DNA from 4 places in the Pantoea sp. X-Soil-MYKO-1289 genome. Region 3 is predicted to be linked to each of the others. Evidence: predicted binding sites of a transcription regulator. Region 3 holds the regulator's gene; each other region holds the start of a gene.

The links. The regulator PurR, encoded in region 3, represses purine synthesis genes. The targets are predictions, from matches to a motif close to CANGCAAACGTTTGCNTG.
Positions count from the first base shown of each region.
Region 1: the regulator PurR is predicted to act here: its motif matches at 2,837-2,854, upstream of AC6I7Z_RS00105 (NCS2 family permease).
Region 2: the regulator PurR is predicted to act here: its motif matches at 5,222-5,239, upstream of guaB (IMP dehydrogenase).
Region 4: the regulator PurR is predicted to act here: its motif matches at 1,711-1,728, upstream of purL (phosphoribosylformylglycinamidine synthase).

Region 1 covers NZ_AP036004.1:15,928-23,727, reverse strand. Annotated here, with positions in the region: gene AC6I7Z_RS00115 (malonic semialdehyde reductase) at 1-341, shown strand, start outside; gene AC6I7Z_RS00110 (4'-phosphopantetheinyl transferase family protein) at 507-1,256, shown strand; gene AC6I7Z_RS00105 (NCS2 family permease) at 1,455-2,768, opposite strand; gene yieH (6-phosphogluconate phosphatase) at 2,918-3,598, shown strand; gene AC6I7Z_RS00095 (MFS transporter) at 3,595-4,830, opposite strand; gene phoU (phosphate signaling complex protein PhoU) at 4,940-5,674, opposite strand; gene pstB (phosphate ABC transporter ATP-binding protein PstB) at 5,691-6,464, opposite strand; gene pstA (phosphate ABC transporter permease PstA) at 6,509-7,399, opposite strand; gene pstC (phosphate ABC transporter permease PstC) at 7,396-7,800, opposite strand, start outside.
Region 2 covers NZ_AP036004.1:3,032,699-3,040,498, forward strand. Annotated here, with positions in the region: gene AC6I7Z_RS14615 (helix-turn-helix transcriptional regulator) at 1-507, opposite strand, end outside; gene AC6I7Z_RS14620 (GDFGVC terminal motif YodC-like protein) at 965-1,144, shown strand; gene AC6I7Z_RS14625 (DUF3750 domain-containing protein) at 1,160-1,942, opposite strand; gene guaA (glutamine-hydrolyzing GMP synthase) at 2,042-3,622, opposite strand; gene guaB (IMP dehydrogenase) at 3,695-5,161, opposite strand; gene xseA (exodeoxyribonuclease VII large subunit) at 5,331-6,704, shown strand; gene AC6I7Z_RS14645 (M4 family metallopeptidase) at 6,752-7,765, shown strand; gene AC6I7Z_RS14650 (protealysin inhibitor emfourin) at 7,762-7,800, shown strand, end outside.
Region 3 covers NZ_AP036004.1:1,857,180-1,864,979, forward strand. Annotated here, with positions in the region: gene AC6I7Z_RS08900 (MATE family efflux transporter) at 1-325, opposite strand, end outside; gene AC6I7Z_RS08905 (riboflavin synthase) at 519-1,157, shown strand; gene cfa (cyclopropane fatty acyl phospholipid synthase) at 1,201-2,349, opposite strand; gene punC (purine nucleoside transporter PunC) at 2,657-3,859, opposite strand; gene punR (DNA-binding transcriptional activator PunR) at 3,979-4,884, shown strand; gene purR (HTH-type transcriptional repressor PurR) at 4,881-5,906, opposite strand; gene cydH (cytochrome bd-I oxidase subunit CydH) at 6,192-6,281, shown strand; gene AC6I7Z_RS08935 (C40 family peptidase) at 6,329-7,129, opposite strand; gene AC6I7Z_RS08940 (Grx4 family monothiol glutaredoxin) at 7,492-7,800, shown strand, end outside.
Region 4 covers NZ_AP036004.1:3,078,973-3,086,772, reverse strand. Annotated here, with positions in the region: gene tadA (tRNA adenosine(34) deaminase TadA) at 1-58, shown strand, start outside; gene mltF (membrane-bound lytic murein transglycosylase MltF) at 90-1,547, opposite strand; gene purL (phosphoribosylformylglycinamidine synthase) at 1,813-5,703, shown strand; gene AC6I7Z_RS14810 (hypothetical protein) at 5,734-5,958, shown strand; gene AC6I7Z_RS14805 (sensor histidine kinase) at 6,263-7,690, shown strand; gene qseG (two-component system QseEF-associated lipoprotein QseG) at 7,694-7,800, shown strand, end outside.

The sequences.
Region 1 (7,800 bases), 1.8 Mb from region 3:
CGGTCATCGTCGCCCACGATATGGCGTTTTACGATCAGCTGCCGCAGCTGTTTCCGCACGCCGATGCGCGCAGCTGGTTTACCGGCAGCCCGGAGCTGGTGAAAGAGACCGCCTTTCGCAACAGCAGCCTGCAGGCGGGCTATCTGATCCTGGCCGCGCGCTCGCTCGGGCTGGATGCCGGACCGATGTCCGGTTTCGATCCCGCGAAAGTTAACGAGGCGTTCTTCGCCGGCAGCAGCTGGCAGGTGAATATGTTGATCAACCTCGGCTACGGCGATCGCGAGAAGCTGCACCCGCGCCTGCCGCGTCTGCGTTTTGACCAGGCGTGCAAACTGGCCTGACGGTCATCCGCCGCTGCGCAAGCGCGTAGCGGCCTCTCTTTTCCCGCCGCCTTTTATCAGCCGATTCTGAATATGCGTCATTCTGTTGCATGTCAGATGCAATATGCTCAGAAAATTCTTACAATGCGCCCTGATGATTAAGTGACCATTTTCACGGAGCGACAGATGGCGGGTCATTTTGTACGTTGGATGGGCGATCGCGGCATTGTCGCCGACGCCATGCGCATGCCGCAGGATGTCATCGATCAGGCGCGACAGCTGCCTGACAGATACCGTGGCCGTTTTTTGCTTGCTCGTCTGATGCTGGCGCAGCTGATGCTGCGCGTTTACGGTATCAACACCCTTCCTGCTCTCGTTACCCACAGCAACGGCCGTCCCGCCTTTGCCGATCGTGATTTGCCCGATTTCAGCATCGCCTATGCCGGCAATATGGTCGGCGTGCTGCTGGCCGAAGAGGGAGGACGCGCCGGGCTGGATATGGAGATCGTTCGCGCCCACAGCCGCCAGACGCAGGAGCAGCTGATGCAGTCGCTTACCTCGGGCGAGCGTGCCTGGATCAATGCGCAGCAGGATTTTATGGAAGCGGTGACGCAGATCTGGACGCTGCGCCAGAGCATTCTCAAGCTGACCGGCGAAGGGAACGATAATATGGCCTCGCTGCGGCTGCAGCCTGCGGCCGGGCGTCTGCGTTCGACGAGCTATCCCGATATTCAGGCAGTGTGCGACGCCGAGCCGACGCTGGTGTGGTCATGCGCCCTGTCGCCCGCCACCCAGCGTTTGCACCTGTGGGAAATTGACGCCTCGCGCGAGTGGCATGCGCTGCGCGACGTCGAGATGAGCAAACCAAATATTGGGCCGCGCACGCTGCGGCTGACCAGCTCGCCGCGAGAGCGCAGCCTTCACCCAGAGACATAAAAAAAAGCCGCTTAAGCGGCTTTTTTTACGGGGCAATGGTGCCAACGCGGGCGAGATGAACCGATCGCAAAGACGCAAAAAACGGCATCCCTGCCAGCTCGCCCCGCGCCATCCATGGCGCGTGACGCTTTGCTCTTCGGTTCATCTCACCCGCTTGCAGACGACTCTGCGGTTTGCGATAGAGCCCGAGCCGTCTTCTTAATGCGCGTCGATAAAGGCGATTTTCAACACGAACAGCAGCGCCACGACCACCACGCAGGGGCTGATCTCGCGCCAGCGGCCGGTGCCCAGCTTCATCACGCAGTAGGCGATAAAGCCCAGTGCGATGCCTTCGGTAATCGAGAAGCTGAACGGCATCATCGCCGCGGTCACGAAAGCCGGCACCGCTTCGGTGAGATCGTCCCAGCGCACGCGCGACAGGCTGGCGGTCATCAGCACGCCGACGTAGATCAGCGCGCCTGCAGCCGCATAGCCCGGCACCATCGCCGCCAGCGGCGACAGGAACATCACCAGCAGAAAAAGCACGCCGGTCACTACCGCCATCAGGCCGGTGCGGCCGCCGATCGCCACGCCGGACGAACTCTCGATGTAAGCGGTCACTGACGAGGTACCCGCCAGCGCGCCGGTTACCGAGCTGAAGCTATCGACAAACAGCGCCTGCTTCATGCGCGGAAACGTGCCTTTCTCGTCGGTCAGGCCCGCTTTGTCGGTGACGCCGATCAGGGTGCCGGAAGAGTCAAACAGGTTAACCAGCATAAAGGAGAAGATAATGCCCGCCATGCCGATATTGAACGCGCCTTTAATATCTACCTGCCCAACCACGCTGCCGATCGCAGGCGGCGCGGAGAAAAGGCCGACAAATTTCACATCGCCCAGCGCCCAGCCGATGGCGGTGGTGATCACCATCGAGATCAGCACCGCCGCATGGATATTGCGCGACGCCAGAATGGCGATGATAAAGAAGCCGAGCGCGCCGAGCAGTACGCTGTGCGAGGTCAGATTGCCGACCGCGGCGATGGTATCGGGATTCGCAACGATGATGCCGGCGTTCTTCAGCCCCATCATGGCGATAAACAAACCGATACCGGCGGTAATGCCGACGCGCAGGCTCAGCGGGATATTGGCGATCATCCAGTAGCGCACGCGCAGCAGCGTCAGGATCAGCAGCCCAAGCGCGCCCCAGAAAATCGCGCCCATGCCCACCTGCCACGAATAGCCCATCGCGCCGACCACCACGAAGGCGAAAAAGGCGTTGAGCCCCATCGCCGGCGCCAGCGCCACCGGCAGATTGGCGAACAGACCCATCAGAATACTGCCGAATGCGGCGATAAGGCAGGTCGTGACGAATACCGCCTGGGTATCCATGCCTGCTACGCCGAGAATCTGCGGGTTAACAAAGACGATGTAGACCATCGTCAGGAAAGTGGTGACACCGGCGATAACCTCGGTGCGCACCGTAGTGCCATGTTCCTGCAGCTTAAAAACGCGCTGCAAAAGGCCTTGTTTACTCATGCCAACGATCCTGATGAAAAGAACTCGGCGCGTATCCTGACCGCTTTACAGCGGCAATACAATGATTTTTCGCAACCGTTTCCGGGATCGCAATCTGCGTCGATTAGGTTAAAGTGTGTGCTCTCTCGAAAACAGAAGGATAGCGACAGATGGCAGTAGAGTGCGTGTTTTTTGACTGCGACGGCACCCTGGTAGACAGCGAATTGCTCTGCACCCAGGCGTACGTCAACACCTTCGCCCGCTACGGAATTAGCTGCTCGTTGCAGGAGATGTTCGAAAGGTACAAAGGCGTCCAGCTCTACGACATTATTCGCGACGTTGGAGAAACGCATCACGCCACCCTGCCGCAGGCGACATTTGAAACCGACTACCGCGCCGAAGTGGCGCGCCTGTTCGACGCGTCGCTGACGGAAATTCCCGGCGCGAAAGCGCTGGTGGAAAAGCTAACCGTGCCGATGTGCGTCGTCTCCAACGGCACGGTAAAGAAGATGCAGCACTCGCTGGGGCTGACCGGCATGCTGCCCTGGTTTCGCGATCGCCTCTACAGCGGCTACGACATCGCGCGCTGGAAGCCCGATCCCGCGCTGATGCATTACGCCGCCGAACAGATGCAGGTGCCTGTCGAGCGCTGCATTCTGGTGGACGATTCCGAAGCGGGCGCCCGCGCCGGCATCGCGGCGGGCATCCCGGTATTTTACTACTGCGCGGACGCGCACAACCCTGAAATCGACCACCCGCTGGTAACGCGCTTTACCGATATGGCCGAGCTGCCCGCGCTCTGGCGCGCGCGCGGCTGGCGGCTGGTCGCCGACTCATCCGCCGCGACTTAACCAATCGCGCCCAGCGAATCGTCGTTGCCCTGCTTTTTCGGCAGCAAAAAGAGCGTGGCGACGATATCCAGCAGGTAGATCAGCGCCAGCAGCGTGATCGCCGCGGTAAACGAAATTTTCGCCACCAGCAGGCCGATCACCAGCGGGCCGAAACCGCCGACGCCGCGCCCGAGGTTGAACAAGACGTTCTGCGCCGTGGCGCGCGCCTGCGGCGGGAACGTGTCGGAGATCAGCGCGCCGTAGCCGCCAATCATGCCGTTAACGAACATCCCCATCAGCGCGCCGGTAAACAGCATCACGGTGGGATCGCGCAGCTGCGCGTAGATCACCACCATCGCCACGGCGCCGAACTGATAGAGCAGGAAAATTTTCCAGCGCGCAAAGCGGTCCGCCAGCACGCCGAACAGCCAGATGCCGAAGGTCATGCCGACCACGGTGACCGCGGTCCATAAGCCCGATTTGGTCAGGCTGAAGCCGAAGTTAGCGGAGAGATAGCTCGGCATCCAGATCATCAGCCCGTAATAGCCGAAGTTCTGCACTGACGTCAGGATAAAGATGCCGAGGCTCGCTTTCGCCGTGGCGCGATCCTGCACCAGCATTTTCAGGCGCGCGGCGAACGACAGCGACGGCGTCAGCGTCGCCTGCCGGGTAAAGGCCTCCGGCTCGCCCATGCTGCGCCGCAGCACAAACGAGAACAGCGCGGGCAGCAGACCGACCAGAAACATGCCGCGCCAGCCGATAACGCCCAGCAGCGGCGGCGTGATAAAGGCCGCCAGCAGCACGCCAAGCTGCCAGCCGATGCCGACCCACGCCGAGGCGCGGTTGCGCTTTTCCGCCGGCCAGGCTTCGGCAATCAGCGCCATGCCGATGCCGAACTCGCCGCCCAGCCCCATGCCCGCCAGCGTGCGGTACGCCAGTAGATCCCAGTAGCCCTGCGCCACCGCGCACAGTCCGGTGAAAATCGAGAACATCAGAATGGTGACGGTGAGGATGCGAATGCGGCCAAAACGATCGCTGAGATGGCCGAACAGAATACCGCCCACCACCGCGCCAATCAGCGTCCAGGTAACCAGCGAGCCCGCCTGCGACGGATCCAGCGCCAGCGACAGGCTAATTGCCGGCAGCATAAATCCCAGGATCAGCAGATCGAATCCATCCATCGCGTAACCGCTGACCGCGGCCAGCATCGCCTTCGCAGGCGTCACGCTCTGCTTACTGCGGGAAAGAGACATGAATCAGCACCTTGATAGAGAAAAAGTGCGCCAAGTATATAAAGAAAACGGTTGCGTGGGGCAGAAAAAGCGGCGAGCCGTGCGCCAGCCAGCGCACGGCGGAGAGTCATCAGGAGGGTTTATTGGAGCCGTCGTCGCCGGAGAGCAGCTCATCCAGCTTATCGCCGCCGACGTGGCGGAAATCCTGACCTTTAACGAAATAGAAGATGATTTCGCAGATGTTCTGACAGCGATCGCCGATACGCTCGATGGCGCGGGCGCAGAACAGCGCGGTCAGCACGCTCGGAATGGTGCGCGGATCTTCCATCATGTAGGTCATCAGCTGACGCACGATGCCTTCATACTCTTTGTCGACCTTTTTGTCTTCGCGATAGATCTGGATCGCTTCGGTCAGATCCATGCGCGCGAAGGCGTCCAGCACGTCGTGCAGCATCTCCACGGTGTGACGCCCCAGCGACTCCAGGCTCACCAGCAGCGGCATATGCTGCTGGCCGAATTTTTCCAGCGCGGTGCGGCTGATTTTTTCCGCCACGTCGCCGATGCGCTCCAGCTCGGAGATGGTTTTGATGATCGCCATCACCAGGCGCAGGTCGCTGGCGGTGGGCTGGCGTTTGGCGATGATGCGCACGCAGGCTTCATCAATCTCCACTTCCATCATATTGACCTTCTGGTCGCCGTCGATCACGCGCTGCGCCAGCTCGCCGTCCAGATTGTGCATCGCGGTGATGGCGTCGGTGAGCTGCTGCTCCACCATGCCGCCCATAATCATCACCTGGGTGCGAATGTGTTCCAGCTCCGCATTGAACTGACCGGAGATATGCTTGTTCAGATTGAGGTTATCCATGTTTATCTCCTGAAAATCAGCCGTAGCGGCCGGTAATGTAATCTTCGGTCTGTTTCTGCGCCGGTTTGGTGAACAGCCGGTCGGTATCGCTGAACTCAATTAGCTCGCCCAGATACATAAAGGCGGTATGGTCGGAACAGCGCGCCGCCTGCTGCATATTATGCGTCACGATGACCACGGTATAGTCCTGCTTCAGCTCGGTGATCAGCTCTTCGATACGGCCGGTCGAGATCGGGTCCAGCGCCGAACAGGGCTCGTCCAGCAGCAGCACTTCCGGACGGATCGCGATGCCGCGCGCGATGCAGAGACGCTGTTGCTGGCCGCCCGAGAGACTGTATCCGCTCTGGTGCAGCTTGTCTTTGGTTTCATTCCACAGCGCCGCTTTGCTCAGCGCCCACTGCACGCGCTCATCCATATCGGCGCGCGACAGCTTTTCAAACAGACGCACGCCAAAGGCGATATTGTCGTAGATCGACATCGGGAAAGGGGTCGGTTTCTGGAATACCATGCCGACGCGCGCGCGCAGCAGGGCGATATCCTGGCTGGAGGCCAGAATGTTGTCGCCATCCAGCAAAATGTCCCCTTCGGCGCGCTGATCGGGATAGAGCGAGTACATTTTGTTAAAGGTGCGCAGCAGGGTCGATTTGCCGCAGCCTGACGGACCGATAAACGCGGTGACCTGGTTCTTCGCGATGTCCAGGTTGATGTTCTTCAGCGCGTGAAATTTGCCGTAATAGAAGTTCAGGTTACGCACCTGAATTTTACCGCTGTTGGAAGTCGCGATACTCATTGCTCGTCTCTCTTAAACGGCGCCGCGCCAGGCAGCGCCGAAGGTTAACCGTTTTTGCTCTTGGTGAAGACTACGCGCGCCAGGATATTCAGCAGCAGCACGCAGAGCGTAATAATCAGCACGCCCGCCCAGGCCAGACTCTGCCATTCGGCAAAGGGGCTCATCGCGAACTTAAAGATGGTGACCGGCAGGTTCGCCAGCGGCTGCATCATGTCGGTGGACCAGAACTGGTTCGACAGCGCGGTAAACAGCAGCGGCGCGGTTTCGCCCGCGATACGGGCGATCGCCAGCAGCACGCCGGTCAGAATGCCCGATACCGACGCCTTCAGCGTAATCGCGGAGATCATCTTCCACTTCGGCGTGCCGAGCGCGTAGGCCGCTTCACGCATGCTGTCCGGCACCAGCCGCAGCATATTTTCGGTGGTGCGGATAACGATCGGGATCTGCAGCAGCGCCAGCGCGATCACGCCTGCCCAGCCGGAGAAGTGCTGCATCTGCGCCACCACGATGGTGTAAACGAACAGGCCCACCACGATCGACGGCGCCGAGAGCAGGATATCGTTAATAAAGCGGATCACTTCCGCCAGCGCCGACTTGCGGCCATATTCCGCCAGATAGACGCCCGCCAGGATGCCCAGCGGCGTGCCGATCACCGTCGACCACAAAATCAGCAGGCCGCTGCCCGCCAGGGCGTTGGCCAGACCGCCGCCGGCGGTATTGGGCGGCGGCGTCGATTCGGTAAACAGCGCCCAGCTCAGCCCGTCCACGCCGCGCGTCACGGTGGTGAACAGGATCCACACCAGCCAGAACAGGCCGAAAGCCATGGTCAGCAGCGACAGCGCCAGCGCGATCTTATTCTTGGTGCTGCGCCAGGCCTGCATTTTGCGGCGCGACGCGTCCAGTTCGGCGCGAGCCTGTAGTTCAATCGTCGTCATGAGCGCGCTCCTTCACTTTTCGCGAGGCGCAGGATCATTAATTTGGAAATGGCCAGCACGATAAAGGTGATAACGAACAGGATCAGTCCCAGCTCCATCAGCGCGGCGACATGCACGCCCGACTCGGCTTCGGCGAACTCGTTCGCCAGCGCGGAAGTGATGCTGTTGCCCGGCATAAACAGCGAAGGACTGTCGAGCTGGTAAGTGTTGCCGATGATAAAGGTGACCGCCATGGTTTCGCCCAGCGCGCGTCCCAGGCCGAGCATCACGCCGCCAATCACGCCGTTTTTGGTGAACGGCAGCACGATGCGCCAGATCACTTCCCAGGTGGTGCAGCCGATGCCGTAGGCGGACTCCTTCATCATCACCGGCGTCTGCTCAAACACGTCGCGCATTACCGA
Region 2 (7,800 bases), 1.2 Mb from region 3:
AGCGGCGGCGGCGAGGCAGTGCGCATAGCGCTGCATCGCCTGCTGCAGGTTGAGCCGCAGCGTCACCTGCGCCAGATCGCGCGTCTCGGCAGGAATGGCGTAGCTGCCGCGCTGCTCCAGCCATTCCAGCACGTCCGCCAGATGCCAGAGCGCGGTTTTGCCGTCGTGCACCGGCTGTGGAAAGTGCGGGCTGTGGCTCAGCATCAGCTTGCGCATATTCTGGCGAGAAACGCCGATGATGTCGGCCACGTCGGTCAGGCCGACAAAATCGGGCGCCGCCTCAATAAGCTGCGCGTCCGGCACCGCGCTCTGCACGTTCTGGATGGCGCTCAGCACCGCCCGCTTCGCGCTGGAGGCGTCACGCGTAAACTCCAGCGCCACTTTTCCCGGCACGCCTAGCCCTACCAGCGCATCGTCGCAGCCCGCCTCGATGAGCCGCTGCAGCAGTTGCTCTTCCGGCAATAGCGGTTTCGGCAGTTGAAAACGCAGCGTAAAGATATATTCCATGTTGGCTCCTTAATGCAGTTTGCGCACTGCAATACACTTATCGACTACCCGCCGCAGCGCACGCGCATGGTTAAAGGCATTACGCGGCGTGCACCAAATCACGCTGATGCAAAACTCTCCGCAGCGACATGTCGCCGAATACGTAGGGCAATACATTTTTCCCCACCCATGATGTCCCATCGCCACTATTTGCCATCCGTAAGCTTCGGCATGACGCAGCGCCGCTTCAATCTCTTTATCTGGATGCCGTCTTCTTTCCATTTTGTCTGCACCTTACGCCAAAACTGATAGGTTGTCAACTGACAACTGCGCCAACTAATGCTGTCTGCGCAGCATCATGCCTCAATCCGTTTTAGAGAGGGAATTTCATGAAAAATCATGGAAGAGGCGCCGCAAAAAATGTTATGCAGAGGCGCGCGGCGCACCCTACACTTCCTTAAAACCCAAGGAGAAAAGCATGTTTAAACCCGATGATTTTGTGCAGTCTAAAACCGGCGGCCCGAAGATGCTGGTGCTGCGCGTGGAAGGCGAGACGTTGTGGTGCGCGCGCGTCGATGACGCCACAAAAAAAGAGATCGAGGTAAAGGCGGACAGCGTCAACCTCTACCATGAAGAGGGCGATTTTGGCGTCTGCTGACGCCTGCGCCGGGCGTCAGCCCGGCGGATTGTCCTGCTGCACGTTGTCGCCGCCGATGCCACCGATAAACGGCAGACGCAGGCGCAGCGGCGTAAAATCCACGCCCATATTCAGACCCAGCACGTTCAGCTCAAAGCCCTCTTCCGCGCCGAGCGTTACGCCGGCGACGCCCAGTACGGAAACCTGAATACCGCGCCCCGACGGCGGCAGGCCAATCGGACGCCACAGCGGCCGATAATCTTTGCCGAGCGCGTTGGCGGGCATGTCGAGTTTCAACGCCGGCACTTCACGTCCGATATGGGCGAGAAAGGTGTTGCTGTTCGGCCCCGGCCAGGCGTGATAGGTATGCGGCCAGGGATAGGAGCGGATCGCCGCCTCAATGCGCGGGATCATCGCCTCCGCCGCCTCGCCGCGATGATCCACCAGCAGACGCGGTTTCGCGCCATACCAGTAGCCGTCAGGCAGGTTGCTGTTGCGCCGCACTTTATCGCCGCTGCCCCAGCTAATCACCTCATAACGGCTGTAGCGCGTCTCGCCTGCGCGCTTGAAGATAATCCACGGATGCACCGCCACCGCGCCTTTCCAGCCGTAGGTCGGCGCGGCGTAGACCTGCACGATCGCCTGCGCCGCGTAGCGCTGCGGATCGGGCGCCAGACCGGCGGAGTCGCGCCGCGCCGACCACCAGCCGCCCTGCCCGCCGGAGAGGTCGCCGTGGCGCGTCGCCTGCGCCAGGCTGGCGCCCAGCGACAGCAGGATCACCAGCAGAATGCAGAGGCTCACGGCCTTGAGTGACAGCATAGATATTTCCTGGAGTGAAGAGCGGAAAGAAAATCGCCAGCCTCTCTGACGACAGGCTGGCGAGGAATTAATCAACGCGCTTCAGTGTAAGCGGAAAGCTTATTCCCACTCAATGGTCGCCGGCGGCTTGCCGCTGATATCGTATACCACGCGGGAGATACCGTTGACTTCGTTGATGATGCGGTTAGAGACGCGGCCGAGGAAATCATACGGCAGATGCGCCCAGTGCGCGGTCATAAAGTCGATGGTCTCAACTGCGCGCAGCGAGACGACCCAGTCATATTTGCGGCCGTCGCCCATCACGCCTACGGAACGCACCGGCAGGAAGACGGTGAACGCCTGGCTCACTTTGTTGTAGAGATCCGCTTTGCGCAGCTCTTCAATAAAGATCGCATCGGCGCGACGCAGCAGATCGCAATACTCTTTCTTCACTTCGCCCAGCACGCGCACGCCGAGGCCCGGACCCGGGAACGGATGGCGATAGAGCATATCGTACGGCAGACCCAGCTCCAGGCCGATTTTGCGCACTTCATCTTTGAACAGCTCTTTCAGCGGCTCGACCAGGCCCAGCTTCATCTCTTTCGGCAGGCCGCCCACGTTGTGGTGGGATTTGATTACGTGCGCTTTGCCGGTCGCGGAGGCGGCGGACTCGATCACATCCGGATAGATGGTGCCCTGCGCCAGCCATTTCACGTCGGTCAGCTTGCTCGCCTCTTCGTCGAACACTTCGACGAACACGCGGCCGATGATTTTACGCTTGGCTTCCGGATCGTTTTCGCCCGCCAGCGCGTCGAGGAAGCGCGCCTCAGCCGGAACGTGAACGATATTAAGACCGAAGTGATCGCCGAACATATCCAGCACCTGCTCCGCCTCGTTCAGACGCAGCAGACCGTTGTCGACGAAGACGCAGATCAGACGATCGCCGATGGCGCGGTGCAGCAGCATCGCGGTCACGGAAGAGTCCACGCCGCCTGACAGGCCGAGAATGACTTTATCGTTGCCGATTTGCTCGCGCAGACGTTCGACCGCGTCTTCGATAATTTTCGCCGGCGTCCACAGCGCTTCGCATTCGCAGATGTCGAGCACGAAACGCTCCAGCATGCGCAGACCCTGGCGAGTATGCGTGACTTCCGGATGGAACTGCACGCCGTAGAAACGCTTCTCTTCGTTAGCCATGATGGCGAACGGACAGGTTTCGGTGCTGGCGACGGTGACGAAGTCGGACGGAATAGCGGTCACTTTATCGCCGTGGCTCATCCAGACGTCAAGCAGCGGTTTGCCTGCGGCGCTGATGGCGTCTTCGATATCGCGGATCAGCGCGCTTGGCGTCAGCACTTCCACCTGCGCATAGCCGAACTCACGTTCGTTAGAGCCTTCAACTTTGCCGCCCAGCTGCATCGCCATGGTCTGCATGCCGTAGCAGACGCCGAGCACCGGTACGCCCGCATTGAAGACATACTCCGGCGCGCGCGGGCTGTTGAGTTCGGTGGTGCTTTCCGGGCCGCCGGAAAGGATGATGCCGTTCGGGTTGAACTGGCGGATCTGCTCTTCGGTGACATCCCATGCCCAGAGTTCGCAGTACACGCCCAGCTCGCGGACGCGGCGCGCGACCAGCTGCGTGTATTGAGAACCAAAATCGAGAATCAGAATGCGATGCTTATGAATATTTTCCGTCGTCATTGAGGCGTTTCCAGAGCGGGTAACTTGATAATGAAAGCGCCCGGCTTATGCCGGGCGATAAATCTTACGGGATCAGGATCCCATACGGTAGTTCGGCGACTCTTTGGTGATGGTCACATCGTGCACGTGGCTTTCGTTGATGCCGGCGCCGCTGATGCGGACGAACTCCGCTTTGGTGCGCAGATCATCGATGGTCTGGCAGCCGGTCAGGCCCATACAGGAGCGCAGGCCGCCCATCTGCTGGTGAACGATCTCTTTCAGGCGGCCTTTATAGGCGACGCGGCCTTCGATGCCTTCCGGCACCAGTTTGTCAGCGGCGTTATCGCTCTGGAAGTAGCGGTCGGAAGAGCCTTTGGACATCGCGCCCAGCGAACCCATGCCGCGGTAAGATTTGAACGAGCGGCCCTGGTAGAGTTCGATTTCGCCCGGCGACTCTTCCGTACCGGCCAGCATAGAGCCGACCATGACGGCTGCCGCGCCAGCGGCGATCGCTTTGGCGATGTCGCCGGAGAAACGGATACCGCCGTCGGCGATAACCGGAATGCCGGTGCCTTCCAGCGCTTCCACCGCGTCAGAAACGGCGGTGATCTGCGGCACGCCCACGCCGGTGACGATACGGGTCGTACAGATAGAACCCGGGCCGATACCGACTTTCACTGCGCTCACGCCCGCTTCCGCCAGCGCCAGCGCGCCTGCGCCGGTCGCGACGTTGCCGCCGATGATCTCCAGGTCAGGATATTTTGCGCGGGTTTCGCGGATGCGCTGCAGCACGCCTTCTGAGTGACCGTGCGACGAGTCGATCAGCAGCACGTCGACGCCAGCGGCGACCAGCGCGTCGACGCGCTCTTCGTTGCCCGCGCCCGCGCCCACTGCCGCGCCAACGCGCAGACGGCCCTGCGCATCTTTACAGGCGTTCGGCTTACGTTCGGCTTTCTGGAAGTCTTTAACGGTGATCATGCCGAGCAGATGGAAGCTGTCGTCCACCACCAGCGCTTTCTCGACGCGTTTTTCATGCATTCTCTGCAGTACGACGTCACGCGCCTCGCCCTCTTTCACCGTGACCAGACGTTCTTTCGGCGTCATGACCGCGGTAACCGGCTGCGTCAGATCGGTGACGAAGCGCACGTCGCGGCCGGTAATGATGCCGACCAGTTCGTTGCTTTCATTCACGACAGGATAACCGGCAAAGCCGTTGCGCTCGGTCAGGGCTTTGACTTCCGCCAGCGTCGTGGTCGGCAGAACGGTTTGCGGTTCGGTTACCACGCCGCTTTCATGTTTCTTCACCTTGCGAACTTCATCCGCCTGGCGCTCAATCGACATGTTTTTGTGGATAAAGCCCAGACCGCCTTCCTGCGCCAGCGCAATAGCCAGTCCCGCTTCGGTTACGGTATCCATAGCGGCGGAGAGCATCGGGATGTTCAGACGAATATTTTTCGTCAGCTGAGTGCTGAGATCGGCCGTGTTAGGCAGAACGGTGGAGTGAGCAGGAACGAGCAGAACGTCGTCGAAAGTAAGGGCTTCTTTAGCGATTCTTAGCATGGCAATATCTCAACCTGGGGTGAATGAGAACAGATAAAATATTGCCGCGGCATTATACAGGCCGTAATCGTTTGCCTCCAGCATTATTTTAGAAAAAGTCTTGATCCTCGCCAGCAGCCATGTAGTATCGGTTAATTAACCCTCTGATTTACTATTTGATCTCCATCACATGTCGCTACCGCCAGTCGCCAATGTTTTTACCGTCAGCCGCCTGAATACCACGGTGCGCCAGCTCCTGGAACAGGAGATGGGATCGGTGTGGCTGAGCGCAGAGATCTCCAACTTTTCTCAGCCCGCCTCGGGCCACTGGTACTTCACGCTGAAGGATGACGGCGCGCAGGTGCGCTGCGCGATGTTCCGCAACAGCAACCGCCGCGTTACCTTCCGTCCGCAGCACGGCCAGCAGATTCTGGTGCGCGCCACCATTACGCTTTATGAGCCGCGCGGCGACTATCAGCTGATTATCGAAAGCATGCATCCGGCGGGCGAAGGCGCGCTGCAGCAGCAGTTCGAGCTGCTGAAGGCGAAGCTGGCGAGCGAAGGCCTGTTCGACCAGCAGCACAAACAGCCGCTGCCCGAGCCGGCGAAACAGGTTGGCGTGATCACGTCGGCGACCGGCGCGGCGCTGCATGACGTGCTGCGCGTGCTGCACCGCCGCGATCCTTCGCTGCCGGTGATTATCTATCCTACGCCGGTTCAGGGCGCCGAGGCGCCGGCCGCTATCGTGCGCGCGATTGAGCTGGCGAACCAGCGCGCAGAGTGCGATGTGCTGATCGTCGGCCGCGGCGGCGGCTCGCTGGAAGATCTCTGGAGCTTCAACGAAGAGCGCGTCGCGCGCGCTATTTTCGCCAGCCGTATTCCGGTGGTGAGCGCCGTCGGCCATGAAACCGACGTCACCATCGCCGATTTCGTCGCCGACCTGCGCGCGCCGACGCCCTCCGCCGCTGCTGAAATTGTAAGCAGAAATCAGACAGAGCTGCTGCGACAGTTGCTCTCGCAGCAACAACGACTGGAAATGGCGATGGATTACTATCTGGCGCAGCAACAACGCCGCTTCTCTCGTCTCGATCATCGCCTGCAGCAGCAGCATCCGCAGCTTCGCCTGGCGCGCCAGCAGACCGCCCTGTTCCGCCTGCAGCAGCGGCTGAACGAGGCGATGGAAAATCGGCTGCGTCAGAGCCTGCGGCAGCAGGATCGGCTTTCTCAGCGTCTTGCCGCGCATCAGCCGCAGCCGCGCCTGTTTCAGGCGCAGCGCCAGCTGGAACAAATGCGCTATCGCCTGCAGCAGAGCATGGAAAAGACGCTTAACCGCGACAAACAGCGCTTTGCCACCCTTGCCGCCCAGCTGGAAGGCGTCAGCCCGCTGGCGACGCTGGCGCGCGGCTTCAGCGTCACTACCGATAGCGCCGGGCAGGTGGTGAAAAGAACCGCCCAGTTGCAGAGTGGCGATACCCTGCGCACGCGTCTCGACGACGGCTGGGTGGAAAGCCAGGTGACCAGTCTGCTGCCGGAAAAAAAACGCCGTCGTAAAACCGCTTCCTGAACAAAGACTATACTTTTTGGCACATTACTTGTGCCAAGGAGTCGGGTATGTCCTACAGCGTTATTCCTCCCTATATCTTGCGTAACATCGTGACCCACGGTTCCAGTCATCAACAGGACTATGCGCGCCGTACGTTGATGCACGTTCAGCATCTGATGGCGGAGAACTGGCAAAAACCGGTCGCGCCGCAGACAGCGACCGGCGGTCACGTCGAGCGCGAAATTTACGATGCGAAAAACACCCAGAACCTGCCAGGCGAGCTGCTGCGCAGCGAAGGTCAGCCTGATACCGGCGATGTCGCCGCCCGAGAAGCCTGGGATTATCTTGGCGTAACCTACGACTTCTTCTGGCAAACCTATCAGCGCAACTCCCTCGACAATCAGGGGCTGAAGCTTCTCGGCACCGTCCACTACGGCAAGGCGTATCAAAACGCCTTCTGGAACGGACAGCAGATGGTGTTCGGCGACGGCGACGGCGAAATTTTTAATCGCTTTACTATCGCCATCGACGTGGTGGCGCACGAGCTGGCGCACGGCGTTACCGAGACAGAAGCCGGATTGATCTATTTCGAGCAGGCGGGCGCGCTAAACGAGTCGCTGTCCGATGTCTTCGGCTCACTGGTGAAGCAGTTCCATCTGAAGCAGAGCGCAGACAAAGCCGACTGGATTATCGGCGAAGGTCTGCTGGCGAGCGGTATTAACGGACGCGGGCTGCGCTCGATGGCGGAGCCGGGCACCGCCTATGACGATCCGATGCTGGGCAAGGATCCGCAGCCTGCGCATATGGATCACTATATCAAGACGCGTGAAGACAACGGCGGCGTGCATCTGAATTCCGGCATTCCCAACCGCGCCTTTTACCTGGCGGCGAAAGCGCTGGGCGGCTATGCCTGGGAGCAGGCAGGCCAGGCCTGGTACGACACGGTGTGCGACAAATCGCTGCCGCAGGACGCCGATTTTAGCACCTTCGCGCAGTTAACCATTCAGCACGGCGAGCGCCGCTTTAATCAATCTGTGGCGCAATCGATCGAACAGGCGTGGAAGGAGGTTGGCGTGCTATGAGTTCCCTTCCCGAACTGACCGACGACGCGGTCATT
Region 3 (7,800 bases):
CGTTCCACAGCACCAGCATAATCAGAATGGCGACGAAGAAGGCGAGCCAGTAAGCCTGGCGAACCTGTTCGGCGATACGTTCGCGGCGGCCGGAGCCGTTGAGTTGCGCAACGGTTGGCGTCAATGCAAGCAGAAGACCATGGCCGAATAAAATGGCCGGAAGCCAGATAGAGGTGCCGACTGCGACGGCGGCCATATCCGTGGCGCTAACCGCGCCGGCCATGATGGTATCTACAAATCCCATTGCGGTCTGCGCCACCTGAGCAAGGATGACCGGAATCGCAAGGGCAAGCAATTGACGCGCTTCTGTTAAATACTTCTGCACGTTAACACCTGTTAAAAAAGAAAAGGGGAGTGATCCCGGAGAAATGCGCGGTTAGTGTAGCGGCATTAACAGGATTCACCAAGTTTTGTCACGCTGTGCGTTATATTGCGACTGTAAAGCGGACGCGACGCGGAAATAATATCCGCGCGCTAAGCTGTGGTAAGCTAGAGCAAACTTAGCAGAGGCCAAAACTATGTTTACCGGAATTGTGCAGGGCACCGCAAAGATTGTGTCCATTGAAGAAAAAGATCTGTTTCGCACCCATGTCGCAGAGCTGCCGGAAGAGCTGCTGCCGGGGCTGGCGCTGGGCGCGTCGGTGGCGCATAACGGCTGCTGTCTGACGGTGACGGCCATTGAAGGCAACCGCGTCAGTTTCGATCTGATTAAAGAAACGCTGCGCGTCACCAATTTAGGCGACCTGCAGGAAGGCGACGTCGTCAATATTGAACGCGCGGCGAAATTCAGCGATGAGATCGGCGGCCACCTGATGTCTGGCCATATTATGACCACTGCGGAAATTTGCAAAATTATCCAGTCGGAAAATAACCGCGAAGTCTGGTTTAAAATTCAGGACCCGGCGCAGATGAAATATATTCTGCATAAAGGCTTTGTTGGTATTGACGGCATTAGCCTGACCGTCGGCGAAGTGACCAAAAGCAAATTCTGCGTCTATTTAATCCCGGAAACCCTGGAGCGCACCACGCTTGGCGCGAAGAAGCTGGGCCACCGCGTCAATATCGAGATCGATCCGCACACACAGGCGATCGTCGATACCGTCGAACGCGTGCTGGCGCAGCGCGAAGCCGCCGCCTTGCGTCCGGACGTCGAATAAGCATAAAAAAAGGCGCTCCAGGCGCCTTATTCACTAGCGCGGCTTAGCGCGCGACGCGCAGGCCGCCTTCTACGCCGCGGCTAAAAACCACCTGCCACAGCTGAATATCGCGGGCGCGAAAGGCGCCGGCGCAGGCGTTAAGGTAGTAGCTAAACATGCGCTTAAAACGTTCGCCGTACTTTTCAGCCAGCTGCGGCCAGGCCTGCAGGAAGCGCTCATACCAGGCCATCAGCGTGGTGTCGTAATCGGCGCCGAAATTATGCCAGTCTTCCAGAATGAAATGCGACTCGCTGGCGTCCGCGATATGGCGCACCGACGGCAGACAGCCGTTGGGGAAAATATATTTATCAATCCAGGGATCGACATTCATATCGGTGCGGATCGCGCCGATGGTGTGCAGCAGGAACAGTCCGTCTGGCTTGAGGTTACGGTCCACCACGTCGAAGTAGGTGGCGTAGTTTTTCGGTCCAACGTGCTCGAACATGCCCACCGAAACGATACGGTCGAACTGCTGGTTAAGATCGCGATAATCCTGCAGCAAAATAGTGACGTCCAGCCCTTCGCAGCGCTGCTGCGCCAGCTTCTGCTGCTCTGCCGAGATGGTTACGCCGTGCACCACCGCGCCGTAGTGGCGAGCGGCATACTCGGCGAGGCCGCCCCAGCCGCAGCCGATGTCCAGCAGCGTCATGCCCGGCTCCAGCTGCAGTTTGCGGCAGATCATATCCAGCTTCGCTTCCTGCGCCTGCTCCAGCGTCTCGGCCTCTTTCCAGTAGGCGCAGGAGTATTGCATATAGGGATCGAGCATCAGCGAGAAGAGGTCGTTCCCGAGATCGTAATGCTCTTTACCCACGATCCATGCGCGTTTTTTCGACTGTAAGTTGGTGAGACGCGCGGCGGCCACGCGCAGCGTATCTTTGAAGTGGTGCGGCAACTGCTGGTCCAGCTTGTGCTTTAGCACGCGGTGAAAAAACATATCCAGCCGTTCGCAATCCCACCAGCCATCCATATAAGCTTCGCCAAGACCAAGTGAGCCTTCCTGAATCACACGCTTAAAAAAGTCAGGCTGTTTGACCTGAATATCCCAGGGGCGGCTGCCGTTGATTTCGATGTCCGCTTTTTCCAGCATTTCGTGGACAATGCGATACCAGTGGTTTTCTTCAAGGCTCACTTCTTCTATTAACGATGAACTCATAGCTTCTCCATCACCTGTCCGCGTTGAACCTGAGAAAAAGAATAGCCAATTTCTCAAGGCCTGTGAGAAATGTCACGGATTGCTCCGTGCGCCTGATATCCGACGTTTTACAGAGGATTGGATCTGAATATCGTTGTCTGACGAGCAGGAAACGCGCGCGCAGACACCATCCGGGCGATAAGCTTCGCCTAAAAATAAAACAATTATGTTATTGATTTGTTGCAGATTTATTGACCTGATCGAGTATATGCTCAACCAGGTCAGTATTCAACGACTTATTGTTAGGCAGCTAACTATAAAAGTTGCCTTAGTGATTATCCTGGCAGGGAGTGGTAACGCGGACAATATCCATTTGTGCGCTGGCGCGTCGCTGCCAGACGTAGCCCGCTATCGCCAGCGCGATAGTGGTCACCATAATCAGCGTAGTCATCAGCAGCGGCTGTTGTAAACCTGCGGAGACCGCCAGACTGGCAACAAAGCAAAGACCGAGCTGCAGGGTATTCTGCAGCGCCGCGGCTTTACCGGTGGCGTGCGGGAACGGCAGCAGCGCATTCGACACCACAATCGGGTAAATCGCGCCGTTCGCCAGCGCCATGCCGCAGAAGGGCGCAAGCAGGGCGATCAGACTGTGGCTTCCGGTCAGCGCCACGGCGAACAGCGTCGCCACGCTCAGGCTGTAAAGCGCCAGCAGCAAGGGGAGCAGCTGCGCGCCGGCAAAGCGGTTCAGCAGCGCGCGGCAGCCAAATCCGCCCAGCAAAAAGGCGATGGTTTGCGGAATATAGCTCAGGCCGATATCCGCCGGCGTCAGGCCCGCATCGGCGAGAATAAAGGGCGAGCCGGTCAGCCAGGCGAAAAAGCTGGCGGAGCAGGCGGCATAAATCAACACGTTGCCGCCATAGACGCCAGAGCGCAGCAGCGAGAAAAAGCCCGGCTGATCGTTCGCTTCTTGCGCTGTCGGACGACTGGCGGGCAGGCGCAGCGTTACCAGCATCAGCGCCACGCCGGTCAGCGTCAGCACCAGAAAAATCGCGCGCCAGTGAAAATGGCTAATCAGCCAGGCGCCAAGCAGCGGCGCCAGCGCGGGCGAAAGCGCCACCAGCGGCATAATGGTGGCGAACACCTTATTGGCGCGCGCGCGCGGATAGCGGTCCACCACCAGCGCCTGCCAGCTCACCGCCGCGGCGCAGACGCCGATCGCCTGAATAAAGCGCAGCGCCAGCATCAGCATTGCATTTTCCACCCACAGCATGCCGGCGCAGCCGAGCGCGAACAGCCCCAGCCCCATCAGCAGAACCGGTTTGCGCCCGATGCGGTCGGAAAGCGGGCCCCAGAAAAGCTGGCCGATGGCGAAGCCCGCCAGGAACAGGCTCATACTGGCGCTGATAATGCCGGGCGAGGTATTGAAGCTGATGCGCATCGCGCCGAAGGCGGGCAAATACATATCGGTCGCCAGAAAGCCCAGCATGCTGAGCAGGGCGAGGTAAGGCATAAATCCTTTTGATGACAGCATGGTTTTTAATCTCATTTTCGTCAGGCAGGTTAAACGCGGCAAAGTGTAAAAGGGTGCGCCTGCCGCTGTGAAACGTTAATATTTGCAGAGTGCTGTGAAAATTTTTGAAAGGAAAAAGCATGTGGTCCGAATATGCGCTTGAAGTGGTAGACGCCGTGGCGCGCACCGGCAGTTTTAGCGCCGCCGCGCAGGAGCTGCATCGCGTGCCTTCTGCCGTCAGCTATACGGTGCGCCAGCTGGAAACCTGGCTGGCGGTGCCGCTGTTCGAACGGCAGCATCGCGAGGTGGCGTTGACCGCCGCTGGCGAGCATTTTGTGCGCGAGGGCCGTGAGGTTATCAAAAAAATGCTCGCTACCCGCAGACAGTGTCAGCAGCTGGCGAACGGCTGGCGCGGGCAGCTCAGCATCGCGGTCGATCGCATCGTGAAGCTGCCGCGCAGTCGTCAGCTGGTGACCGACTTCTATCGCCACTTTCCCGATATGGAGCTGCACATCAGCTATGAGGTGTTTAACGGCGTCTGGGACGCGCTGGCCGACGGACGCGTCGACGTGGCGATCGGCGCCACCCAGGCGATCCCGGTCGGCGGGCGTTTCTCCTTTCGCGATATGGGCGCGCTGAACTGGCGCTGCGTCGTGGCGCGCCAGCATCCGCTGACGCGGCAGCCGCAGCTCGACGACGACGCGCTACGCGCCTGGCCGTCGCTGGTGCTGGAGGATACCTCGCGCGCGCTGCCGCGGCGCATGACCTGGACGCTGGATAACCAGCGGCGACTGGTGGTACCGGACTGGCAGGCGGGGCTGGCGTGCGTGCTGGATGGCTTATGCGTGGCGATGATGCCGGGCCATCTGGCGCGTCCGCTGCTGGATAAGGGCGAGCTGGCGGAGCTGACGCTGCCTGCGCCCTTTCCGGAAAGTCCCTGCTGCGTGAGCTGGTCGGAGGCGCGCGCATCGCCGGCGCTCAGCTGGCTGCTCAGCTATCTCGGCGATGCGCGAACGCTCAATCAGGAGTGGTTAAGCGAGGATTAACGGCGGTAGTCGCGAAAAGGGCCGTCGCCGACCGAGCGGCGCTCAATCAGCGTGGGATGCACTTCGATGGTCTGCGACACTTCGCGTTTGCTGGTAATGCGGTCGAGCAGCATCTCCAGCGCCTTCTCGCCCAGCTGGGCTTTCGGCTGATGCACGGTAGTCAGCGCCGGCGTGAAGTAGCGCGCGTTGCGCACGTTGTCATAGCCGATCACCGAAATATCCTGCGGCACGCGCAGCCCCATCTCGTCGGCGGCGCAGATCGCGCCCATCGCCATAATATCGCCGCCGCAGAAGATCGCCGTTGGGCGCTGCTTCTGCTGCAGGATCTGCTGCATCGCCTGATAGCCCGATTCCGGCTCGAAATCGCCCTGAACGATCCACTCGGGACGTACCGCGATGCCCGCTTCCTGCAGCGCTTGCAAAAAGCCCGCATGGCGCCCGCCGCCGGTATTGCGCTCCAGCTGGCCGGGAATGGCGCCGATATCGCGATGGCCGCGCTCAATAAGATAGCGTCCCGCCAGATAGCCGCCCTGGAAGGCGTTATCGAGCACGGTGTCGGTAAAGTCGCCGCGCGATTCGCCCCAGTCCATCACCACCATCGGAATATTGCGGTTCTCTTCCAGCATCTTCAGCAAATCGTCCGGATACTCGGAGCACATCACCAGCAGGCCGTCGACGCGCTTTTGCGCCATCATCGACAGATAGGCGCGCTGCTTCTGCAGATCGTTATGAGCGTTGCCGAGAATGAGGGTATAGCCGCGCTCAAAGCAGTGATGCTCGACCGCTTCGATGATTTCCGCAAAATAGGGCGCTTCGCTGGAGGTGGCGAGCAGCCCCAGCGTTTTGGTGTGGTTGACCTTCAGGCTGCGCGCCACGGCGCTGGGCGAATAGTGTAATTCCTGTATCGCCTGCCAGACGGCGTTGCGCGTCTCTTCCGCAACGAAGCGCGTTTTATTGATCACGTGGGAAACGGTGGTGGTGGAAACACCCGCGCGCTTCGCGACATCTTTAATTGTTGCCATTGAAAAGAGACTCCAGAACTTATCAATAAGCCACTGATAAGCATAATGTTAAACGTTTGCGTCCGCTAAGAGAGTTTTCTGTTAATTCGCTACAGTTTTTGTCGGTGAAATACTCACTGGGCAGGACAAAACAGGGGCTGTTGCGTGCGAACGGCACGGGCGTTGCGTCAGTTGCGCAACAAAGCCGGGGATTCTAACAAGGCTTGCGGGATAAAACGAGATTTTTACCGGCAACTATGGGAAAATCGCATAAGACCCTGACAACTGTGTGGATAAGGAGAGGTAATGAGCACCGATTTGAAACTGGCATTAATGACTACCGGCGCGGCGCTGCTGATGATTGTGGCGTTTGGTTTTACCGCCGTCATGCACTAACAGAGAGCGATAAAAAAACCGGGATTATCCCGGTTTTTTTATGGCGTTTAGCGAATGGTTTTCGGCGTCATCACTCGTCGCGCGCCGATATAGTGACGCTGCCAGTAATCATCCGAAAGCCCGCTAATCTGGATATCTTTGCCGGTGCGCGGCGACTGAATAAATTTGCCGTTGCCAAGGTAAACCCCAACGTGGTCGGCGGTGCCGCGGCCGTTGATACGGAAGAAGACCAGATCGCCTTTCTCCAGCGACTCGCGCTTGACCGGCGCAGCGTCGCGCAGGTGATACATTTCGTTGGCGGTGCGTGGAATTCTGAATTTCACCAAATCTTTATAGGCGTACCAGACGAGGCCGCTGCAGTCAAAACCGGTATGCGGCGAGGTACCGCCCCACTGGTAGGGCTTGCCCAGCTGACCCATCAGTTTGGTCATCGCCGTTTCGCGCGCTTTCTGGTAGCGCAGGCGATGGGACTTGCTCATTTTGATGGTAGAGGTGTCGTCGGCATTCAGCTGCGGGAGAGTGGCGGCTTTTGCGGTGCTCAGCGTGCGCTGGCGGCCATAGCGTTTGTGAGAAGATTTAAGGGTTTTTTTCGTATCGGCGGCGGAAGGGGAAAGCTTAGCCGTTTCAATTTTCTTCTGCTTTTTCAGTTTGAGTTTTTGCGCAGTAGAAGGGCGCGTTTTTTTCGCGCTGGTTTTGACCGGTCGCCGTTTGCGGCGCTCATCTTCGCGCGCGCTTTTTTTCTCCGCCTTGTGCAGGCTGGCGTTAACCGGCGCTTGCGGCGAGGCCGAAGCGATGTTCATGAACAGCTGCGCGAAAGCTAATATAAAGAGCGTAATCAGTAATCGCATAGTCCGGTTACAGGGTTAGCGGTTACGACAACAGGCCGTAACGTGGTTAGAAAAATCTGATCGGAGATCAGCGCCGGGGCCATTCTAAGCCAGGTTTTTTTCAAAAGTTAAGCCATTTTTCTATTAAACTGTTACAGGGTTGCAGTTGAGTTTAAAATAAGCAATTTCAGCAGCTTATAGCAGCAAAGTTATTACCAGTTATGAACAGCTTAAGTTTTGATTATCGTCAGAAAAACGCAGATCTTTAGTAAAGAACTTAACAAACATGGCGGTTTCGCCTGGCAAGCGAGAAATTGTCGTTTTCAGGGACGGGGCGAAGTCGCTACAATAAACAAACACGAAGTAGGGAATTAAGGAAGGCAATTATGAGTACTGTAGAAAAAATTCAGCGCCAGATCGCAGAAAACCCGGTCCTGCTGTACATGAAAGGCTCGCCGAAACTGCCAAGCTGCGGTTTCTCTGCGCAGGCGGTGCAGGCGCTCTCTGCCTGCGGTGAGCGCTTTGCTTACGTGGATATTCTGCAGAACCCTGATATTCGCGCCGAGCTGCCGAAATACGCCAACTGGCCGACCTTCCCGCAGCTGTGGGTAGACGGCGAGCTGGTCGGCGGCTGCGATATTATCGTCGAAATGTTCCAGCGCGGCGAGCTGCAGTCGCTGATCAAAGAGACG
Region 4 (7,800 bases), 1.2 Mb from region 3:
CCGCATGCGGCGCGAGCAAAAAAAAGCGCTGCGTCAGGCGCAGCGCGGAACGGACTAACGCGGCGTCGACGCCGCGCTTCATACGCTGCCTAATTCATGGCGATTTCCGGCGCCACCGCCGGATAGCCTCTGCCCAGCTCCGCCTCTTGCGCCGCCTGCTGGGCCAGGCGTTTCTCCTGCTCCTGCAAATATCCCACCAGGCTCAGTTGATACTTACGGATGTTCTCGACGTAGTTATAGGCTTCGTGTCCGCGCGCGTAGCCGTAGGTCGTCTGCGCATAGTAGCGTTTCTGGCTCAGCATCGGAAGCCGCAGCTTGACGTCGGCCCAGCTGTCGGGATTGCCGCCCTGTTTCGCCGTGAGCTTGCGCGCATCCAGCATATGGGCGTAGCCCATGTTGTAGGCCGCCAGCGCGAACCAGATGCGCTCATCTTCAGGAATAGTGGCGGGCACCTTTTCCATCATGCGCTGTAGATAGAGGCTGCCGCCGCGAATGCTCTGCTCGGTGTCGGTGCGATCCTCGACGTTCAGGCTGTCGGCGGTGTTGCGCGTCAGCATCATCATGCCGCGCACGCCGGTCGGAGAGGTCGCCAGCGGATTCCAGTGCGACTCCTGATAGGAGATCGCCGCCAGCAGCCGCCAGTCGATACTGGCCGCATACTTCTCAAACAGCGGTTTGATCTCCGGCAGCGTCACGTCGATGGCGCGCAGGAAGGTGCGGGTATCGACATAGTCGAAGGTGCCGACGTGGCCGAGATACTTCTCTTCCAGGCGCGCCATTACGCCTTCTTCACCCATTGAGTTAAAGAAGTCGAGCATCGCGGCGTTCAGGCTGCTGTCGTCGCTGTGCGGCACATACCAGGTGACCGGCTCTTCATCCGTGACGTCGAACGCCACCGCCAGCTGCGGGTGGACGCGCTGCAGCAGGGCGATGGTGACGGAATCGCCGATGGTGTAATCGAGCTTGCCGTCAGCGACCGCCTCCAGCAGCGATTTCGGCCCCTGATCGGTCGAGATCACCCAGTTGAGATCGGGAAACTGCTTATCGCGCGCCGTTTTCAGCGACGACAGATAGGCGGAGCCGGAAGCGACCCTGAGCTCGCCTTTGAGATCGCCGAGATTCTTCGGGCGCGGCTTATCGACGCGATAGACCAGCTGCTGGGAGACCGAGTAGTAGCTCGGCCCGGTTTTATAGCGCGCCAGCCTTTCATCGTTGTAAATCAGGCCCGCTGCCAGCAGGTCCGCCTTGCCGTCGTCGAGATCGTCAAACAGATCGCTGAGGTTTGGGCGCACCGTGACCTTGAGCTTAACGCCCAAATAGTCGGCAAAGCGCTTCGCCAGCTCGTAATCCATGCCGGCCGGGGCTTTATTGATGGTGTAGTAAGTCAGCGGGGAATTGATGGTACTGATACGCAGCACTCCCCGTGATTTTATCTGCGAAATCGCATCCTGTCCGTTACCGTACCACGGGATCGATGGCCATAACGCCATCGCCAGCAGCAGGGTGACGAGACCGATCAGCAGATAGTTTAATTTTAGGCGTTTCAAATAGTTGTCTCTCGCTGGCTCTAAGGCCTCTGTCTTTTAAAGGCAGTATTGATCTTTTTTGAACTCCCAGAGCGAGGGGCATTTTGCGCAACTCGGCAGCGTAGAGCAACTTATAAAGCAGGTTTTGTGCATAATTCAGGCAATTCCGCAGGCAGAGAAATTATGCGCAAACGGTTTCGTCGAGCGGGGTGTTTCTCTATAATACCGCCCGTTTTCTGCTGTTGTGCCCCTTGAAGCGTCGCACGGCGCTCTGACGAGAGATTAAATGATGGAAATTCTGCGTGGTTCGCCCGCCCTGTCGGCATTTCGTGTAAACAAACTGCTGACCCGCTTTCAGGACGCTCACCTGCCGGTGAGTGACATTTACGCCGAGTACGTCCATTTTGCCGATGTCAGCGCACCGCTGAACGCTGATGAAAAAGCGCGCCTGCAGCGCCTGCTGAAATACGGTCCTTCTCTCGCCGAACATGCGCCGCAAGGCCGCCTGCTGCTGGTGACGCCGCGTCCCGGCACCATTTCGCCCTGGTCTTCCAAAGCGACCGATATCGCGCACAACTGCGATCTGCCGCAGGTGCGCCGCCTGGAGCGCGGTCTGGCCTTCTATGTGCAGGCGCCGCAGCTCACCGATGCGCAGTGGCAGACGCTTCAGGCGCTGCTGCACGATCGCATGATGGAGACGGTTTTCAGCGACCTGTCGCAGGCGGAAGCGCTGTTCGCGCATCACGAGCCGCAGCCGTTGAAAAGCGTCGACGTGCTGAATAACGGCCGTCAGGCGCTGGAAGAGGCGAACCGCACGCTGGGGCTGGCGCTGGCGGACGACGAGATCGACTATCTGCTGACGGCTTTCCAGCGCCTGGGGCGCAACCCGAACGACATCGAACTCTATATGTTCGCGCAGGCCAACTCCGAGCACTGCCGTCATAAAATTTTCAACGCCGACTGGATTATCGACGGCGAAAAACAGCCGAAATCGCTGTTCAAAATGATTAAAAACACCTTTGAGACCACGCCGGACCACGTGCTGTCAGCCTATAAAGACAACGCGGCGGTCATGGAAGGCTCGGAAGTGGGACGCTTTTACGCCGACGCGCAAAAAGGCGAGTATGAGTACCATCAGGAGGCGGCGCATATCCTGATGAAGGTAGAAACCCATAACCATCCTACGGCGATCTCGCCGTGGCCCGGCGCCGCAACCGGCTCCGGCGGCGAGATCCGCGACGAAGGCGCCACCGGACGCGGCGCGAAGCCGAAAGCTGGCCTGGTCGGTTTCTCGGTATCGAACCTGCGCATTCCCGGCTTTGAGCAGCCCTGGGAAGAGAATTTCGGCAAGCCGGATCGCATCGTCAGCGCGCTGGACATCATGACAGAAGGCCCGCTGGGCGGCGCGGCGTTCAATAACGAATTCGGACGTCCGGCGCTGAACGGCTATTTCCGCACCTATGAAGAGCGGGTCAACAGCCATAACGGCGTCGAGCTGCGCGGCTACCACAAGCCAATCATGCTGGCGGGCGGCATCGGCAACATCCGCGCCGATCACGTGCAGAAAGGCGAAATTACCCTGGGCGCGAAACTGATCGTGCTGGGCGGCCCGGCGATGAATATCGGCCTGGGCGGCGGCGCGGCCTCGTCCATGGCGTCAGGCCAGTCCGACGCCGATCTCGATTTCGCTTCCGTACAGCGTGACAACCCGGAAATGGAGCGCCGCTGTCAGGAGGTGATCGACCGCTGCTGGCAGATGGGCGAAGAGAACCCGATTCTGTTTATCCACGACGTGGGCGCGGGCGGTCTCTCCAACGCCATGCCGGAGCTGGTGAGCGACGGCGGCCGCGGCGGCCGTTTCAACCTGCGCGACATCCTGAACGATGAGCCGGGCATGAGCCCGCTGGAAGTGTGGTGCAACGAGTCGCAGGAGCGTTACGTACTGGCGGTGGCGCCGGAGAAGCTGGCGCAGTTCGACGCGCTCTGCCAGCGCGAGCGCGCGCCTTACGCGGTGATCGGCGAAGCGACCGAAGAGCAGCACCTGAGCCTGAGCGACAGCCACTTCGACAACACGCCGATCGATATGCCGCTGGACGTGCTGCTGGGCAAAACGCCGAAGATGACGCGCGACGTGGTCACGCAGCAGGCCAAAGGTGAGCCGCTGCTGCGCGACGGTATTACTCTTAGCGACGCGGTTAACCGCGTGCTGCATCTGCCGACCGTGGCGGAGAAAACCTTCCTCGTCACCATCGGCGACCGCACCGTCACCGGCATGGTGGCGCGCGACCAGATGGTCGGTCCGTGGCAGATTCCGGTGGCGAACTGCGCGGTCACCACCGCCAGCCTCGACAGCTATCACGGCGAGGCCTTCGCGCTGGGCGAGCGCGCGCCGGTTGCGCTGCTCGATTTCGCCGCCTCCGGCCGTCTGGCCGTGGGCGAAGCGCTGACCAACCTGGCGGCGACGCAGATCGGCGATCTCAAGCGCGTGAAGCTCTCCGCTAACTGGATGGCGGCGGCAGGCCATCCTGGCGAAGATGCCGGCCTCTACGAAGCGGTCAAGGCGGTAGGCGAAGCCCTCTGTCCTGCGCTCGGCATCACCATTCCGGTCGGCAAAGACTCGATGTCGATGAAAACCCGCTGGCAGGAAGGCATTGAACAGCGCGAAATGACGTCGCCGCTGTCGCTGGTGATCACCGCCTTCGCCCGCGTGGAAGATGTGCGCCGCACCGTCACGCCTGAGCTGCAGGCGGACGGCGAAAACCTGCTGCTGCTGATCGATCTCGGCAACGGCGCGAACACGCTGGGCGCCACCGCGCTCTCGCAGGTCTATCGTCAGCTGGGCGACAAGCCGGCCGACGTGCGCGATGCGCAGCAGCTGGCAGGCTTCTTTAACGCGATTCAGACGCTGGTGGCGCAGCAGAAGCTGCTGGCTTACCACGACCGTTCAGACGGCGGCCTGCTGGTCACGCTGGCGGAAATGGCCTTTACCGGCCACTGCGGCGTCGAGGTCGATATCGCCGCGCTGGGCAGCGACGCGCTGGCCGCGCTCTTTACCGAAGAGCTGGGCGCGGTGATTCAGATCAAGGCCGAAGATCGCGCGGCGGTGGAAAAGGTGCTGGCGGAACAGGGCCTCGCAGCGTGCAGTCATGTTATCGGCAGCGCGCAGCGCGGTGACCGCTTTGTGATTCGCTCCGGCGACAGCGCGATCTTCAGTGAAAGCCGCACCACGCTGCGTACCTGGTGGGGCGAAACCAGCTGGCAGATGCAGCGCCTGCGCGATAACCCGATCTGCGCCGATCAGGAGCATGAAGCGCGTAAGGATGACAACGATCCTGGCCTCAACGTCCATCTGACGTTCAATCCGGAAGAGGATGTCGCCGCGCCGATGATCGCCACCGGCGCGCGTCCGCGCGTCGCGGTGCTGCGCGAGCAGGGCGTCAACTCCCACGTCGAAATGGCGGCGGCGTTCCATCGCGCAGGCTTTACGGCGGTTGACGTGCATATGAGCGATCTGCTGGCGGGACGTCGCGGTCTGGATGAGTTCCAGGCGCTGGTGGCGTGCGGCGGTTTCTCTTACGGCGACGTGCTGGGCGCAGGCGAAGGCTGGGCAAAATCGATTCTGTTCAACAACCGCGTGCGCGATACGTTCGAGAACTTCTTCCATCGTCCGCAGACGCTGGCGCTGGGCGTGTGCAACGGCTGTCAGATGATGTCGAACCTGCGCGAGCTGATCCCAGGCAGCGAACTCTGGCCGCGCTTCGTGCGCAACCAGTCGGAGCGTTTCGAAGCGCGCTTCAGCCTGGTGGAAGTGGCCGCCAGCCCGTCGCTACTGCTGGACGGTATGGCTGGTTCGCATATGCCGATTGCGGTTTCTCACGGCGAAGGCTTTGTGGAAGTACGCGACGGTGCGCATCTGGCGGCGCTGGAGTCCAAAGGACTGGTTGCGCTGCGCTTTGTCGATAACTACGGCAAGGTGACCGAAACCTACCCGGCTAACCCGAACGGCTCGCCTAACGGCATTACGGCGGTGACCAATGAAAGCGGCCGCGTGACCATCATGATGCCGCACCCGGAGCGCGTTTTCCGTACGGTAAGCAACTCATGGCATCCGGCGGAGTGGGGCGAAGATAGCCCATGGATGCGCATCTTCCGCAACGCGCGTAAACAGCTGGGCTAACCCCGCGCGACAGAATAAAAGGAGACAGCGATGTCTCCTTTTTTACTTCTGTTGGCAAATGGCGACAGTTACTCCTCTCTGCTGTCTCTAAAAGGAGACATTTATCCTGATGATAAATCAGCGATTAATATTCCGCGCATAGATGTGTTGGTTTTTAGCGACAGAAGGGCGTGCGCGGCGGTGCCTCAGGCGACAGGTAGCGAGCATCAGTCTGGCAACTCTCTGAAAAAGAAAGTTATTTCTTTTCTGGCATGAAGTTTGCTAATATTACTACGTGGCTCATTCTCCTGTTTATGATTGCCCCGCTACGGCGGCAGAGCTCATAAAAACTGAATGACGCACCAAACGGAGCCTGCCGTCCACCAACCGATAATCGTTTGCTCTGCAACGTTATCAAGCATCGGGCGCAACGTTGAGTTAGGCTCCACCTTATTTTCAGGCGATGCTGCGGCGTCGCTCTCACGGCAGGCCGAAAGGCCTGCCGTTTTCATTTCCGCTCTATCTTCCACCGCCGGACTTCGCTAGCATTCTCCCAGCGTTTATAACAGGAAGCGACCGCGTGAGAAGATGGCGTTTATTTCCCCGATCGTTGCGCCAGCTGGTGCTGATGGCATTTTTGCTGGTGCTGCTGCCGCTGCTGGTGCTGGCCTGGCAGGCCTGGGAAAGTTTATCGGCGTTAAGCGATCAGGCCGCCGATACCAACCGCAATACCTTCACCGACGTGCGGCGCAGCGAAGCGATGGCGCGCACCGCGCTGGAGCTGGAGCGCAGCTACCGGCAATATTGCGTGCTGGGCGACGCCACCCTGGCGCGCCTCTATGAGACTCAGCGCGCGCGCTATAGCCAAATCCTCGACTCTCACGCCTCCAGCCTGCCTGCACTGGCGGCGTTTCAGACGCTGCGCGCGATGCTGCCGCAGCTCGCCGAACTCCATTGCGATAACGGCAACCCGGTCGCCGCCGCCTCGCAGGCGCTGGAGCGCTTTTCCGCCGTTAACGCGCAGCTGGTGCAGGAGACGCGCGAAGTGGTATTCGCGCGCGGGCTGCAGCTGCAGCGCGAAATCGCCGATCGCGGCCAGTTTTTCGGCTGGCAGGCGCTTATCCTGTTTATCGTCAGCCTGGCGCTGGTGCTGCTGTTCACCCGCATGATTATCGGGCCGGTGAAAAGCGTCGAACGCATGATCAACCGGCTCGGCGAAGGACGCGAGCTGGGCGCGACCGTGGCGTTTCGCGGCCCGCGCGAGCTGCGCTCTTTGGGACAGCGCATCGTCTGGCTCAGCGAGCGGCTGGCATGGCTGGAAACGCAGCGCCATGAATTCCTGCGCCATCTCTCCCACGAGCTGAAGACGCCGCTCGCCAGCCTGCGCGAGGGAACGGAGCTGCTGGCGGACGAGGTGGTGGGCGCGCTGAACGGCGACCAGAAAGAGGTCGTGGCGATCCTGGATGCCAGCAGCCGCCACCTGCAGCGCCTGATTGAGCAACTGCTTGACTACAACCGCAAGCTGGTGGAGGGGCCAACGACGCTGGAGACGGTGGATATCGGCGAGCTGGTGGATATGGTGGTCAGCGCCCATGCGCTGCCGGCGCGCGCGAAGCAGATGCATGTGCAGTGCGATCTTCAGGTGAAAAGCTGTCTGGCGGAGCCTGTGCTGCTGATGCGCGTTATCGACAACTTATACTCTAACGCCGTGAACTATGGCGTCGAATCCGGTAGCATCTGGCTGCGCAGCGAGCTGCACGGCAACAAGGTGTGGATAGAAGTCGCGAACAGCGGCACGCCGATTCCCGCTAAAGAACGGGAAATGATATTCGAGCCCTTTTTCCAGGGGAGTCTGCAGCGCAAAGGGCCGGTTAAAGGCAGCGGGCTGGGACTGAGCATCGCCAAAGACTGTCTGCGCCGCATGCAGGGGGATCTGCTGCTGATCGACAGCAAAGATGCCGACGTTTGTTTTCGTATCGAACTGAATCACACAGCCGGGAATCACTGACAGATGAATATCGTCTTCGCCTCACTTTTTACTGCGCTGCTGAGCTTTTCGCTCAGCGGCTGCAGCGCCTCCCCGGCCGCTTCATCCGCGCATCGCGACGCCGTCGTCGC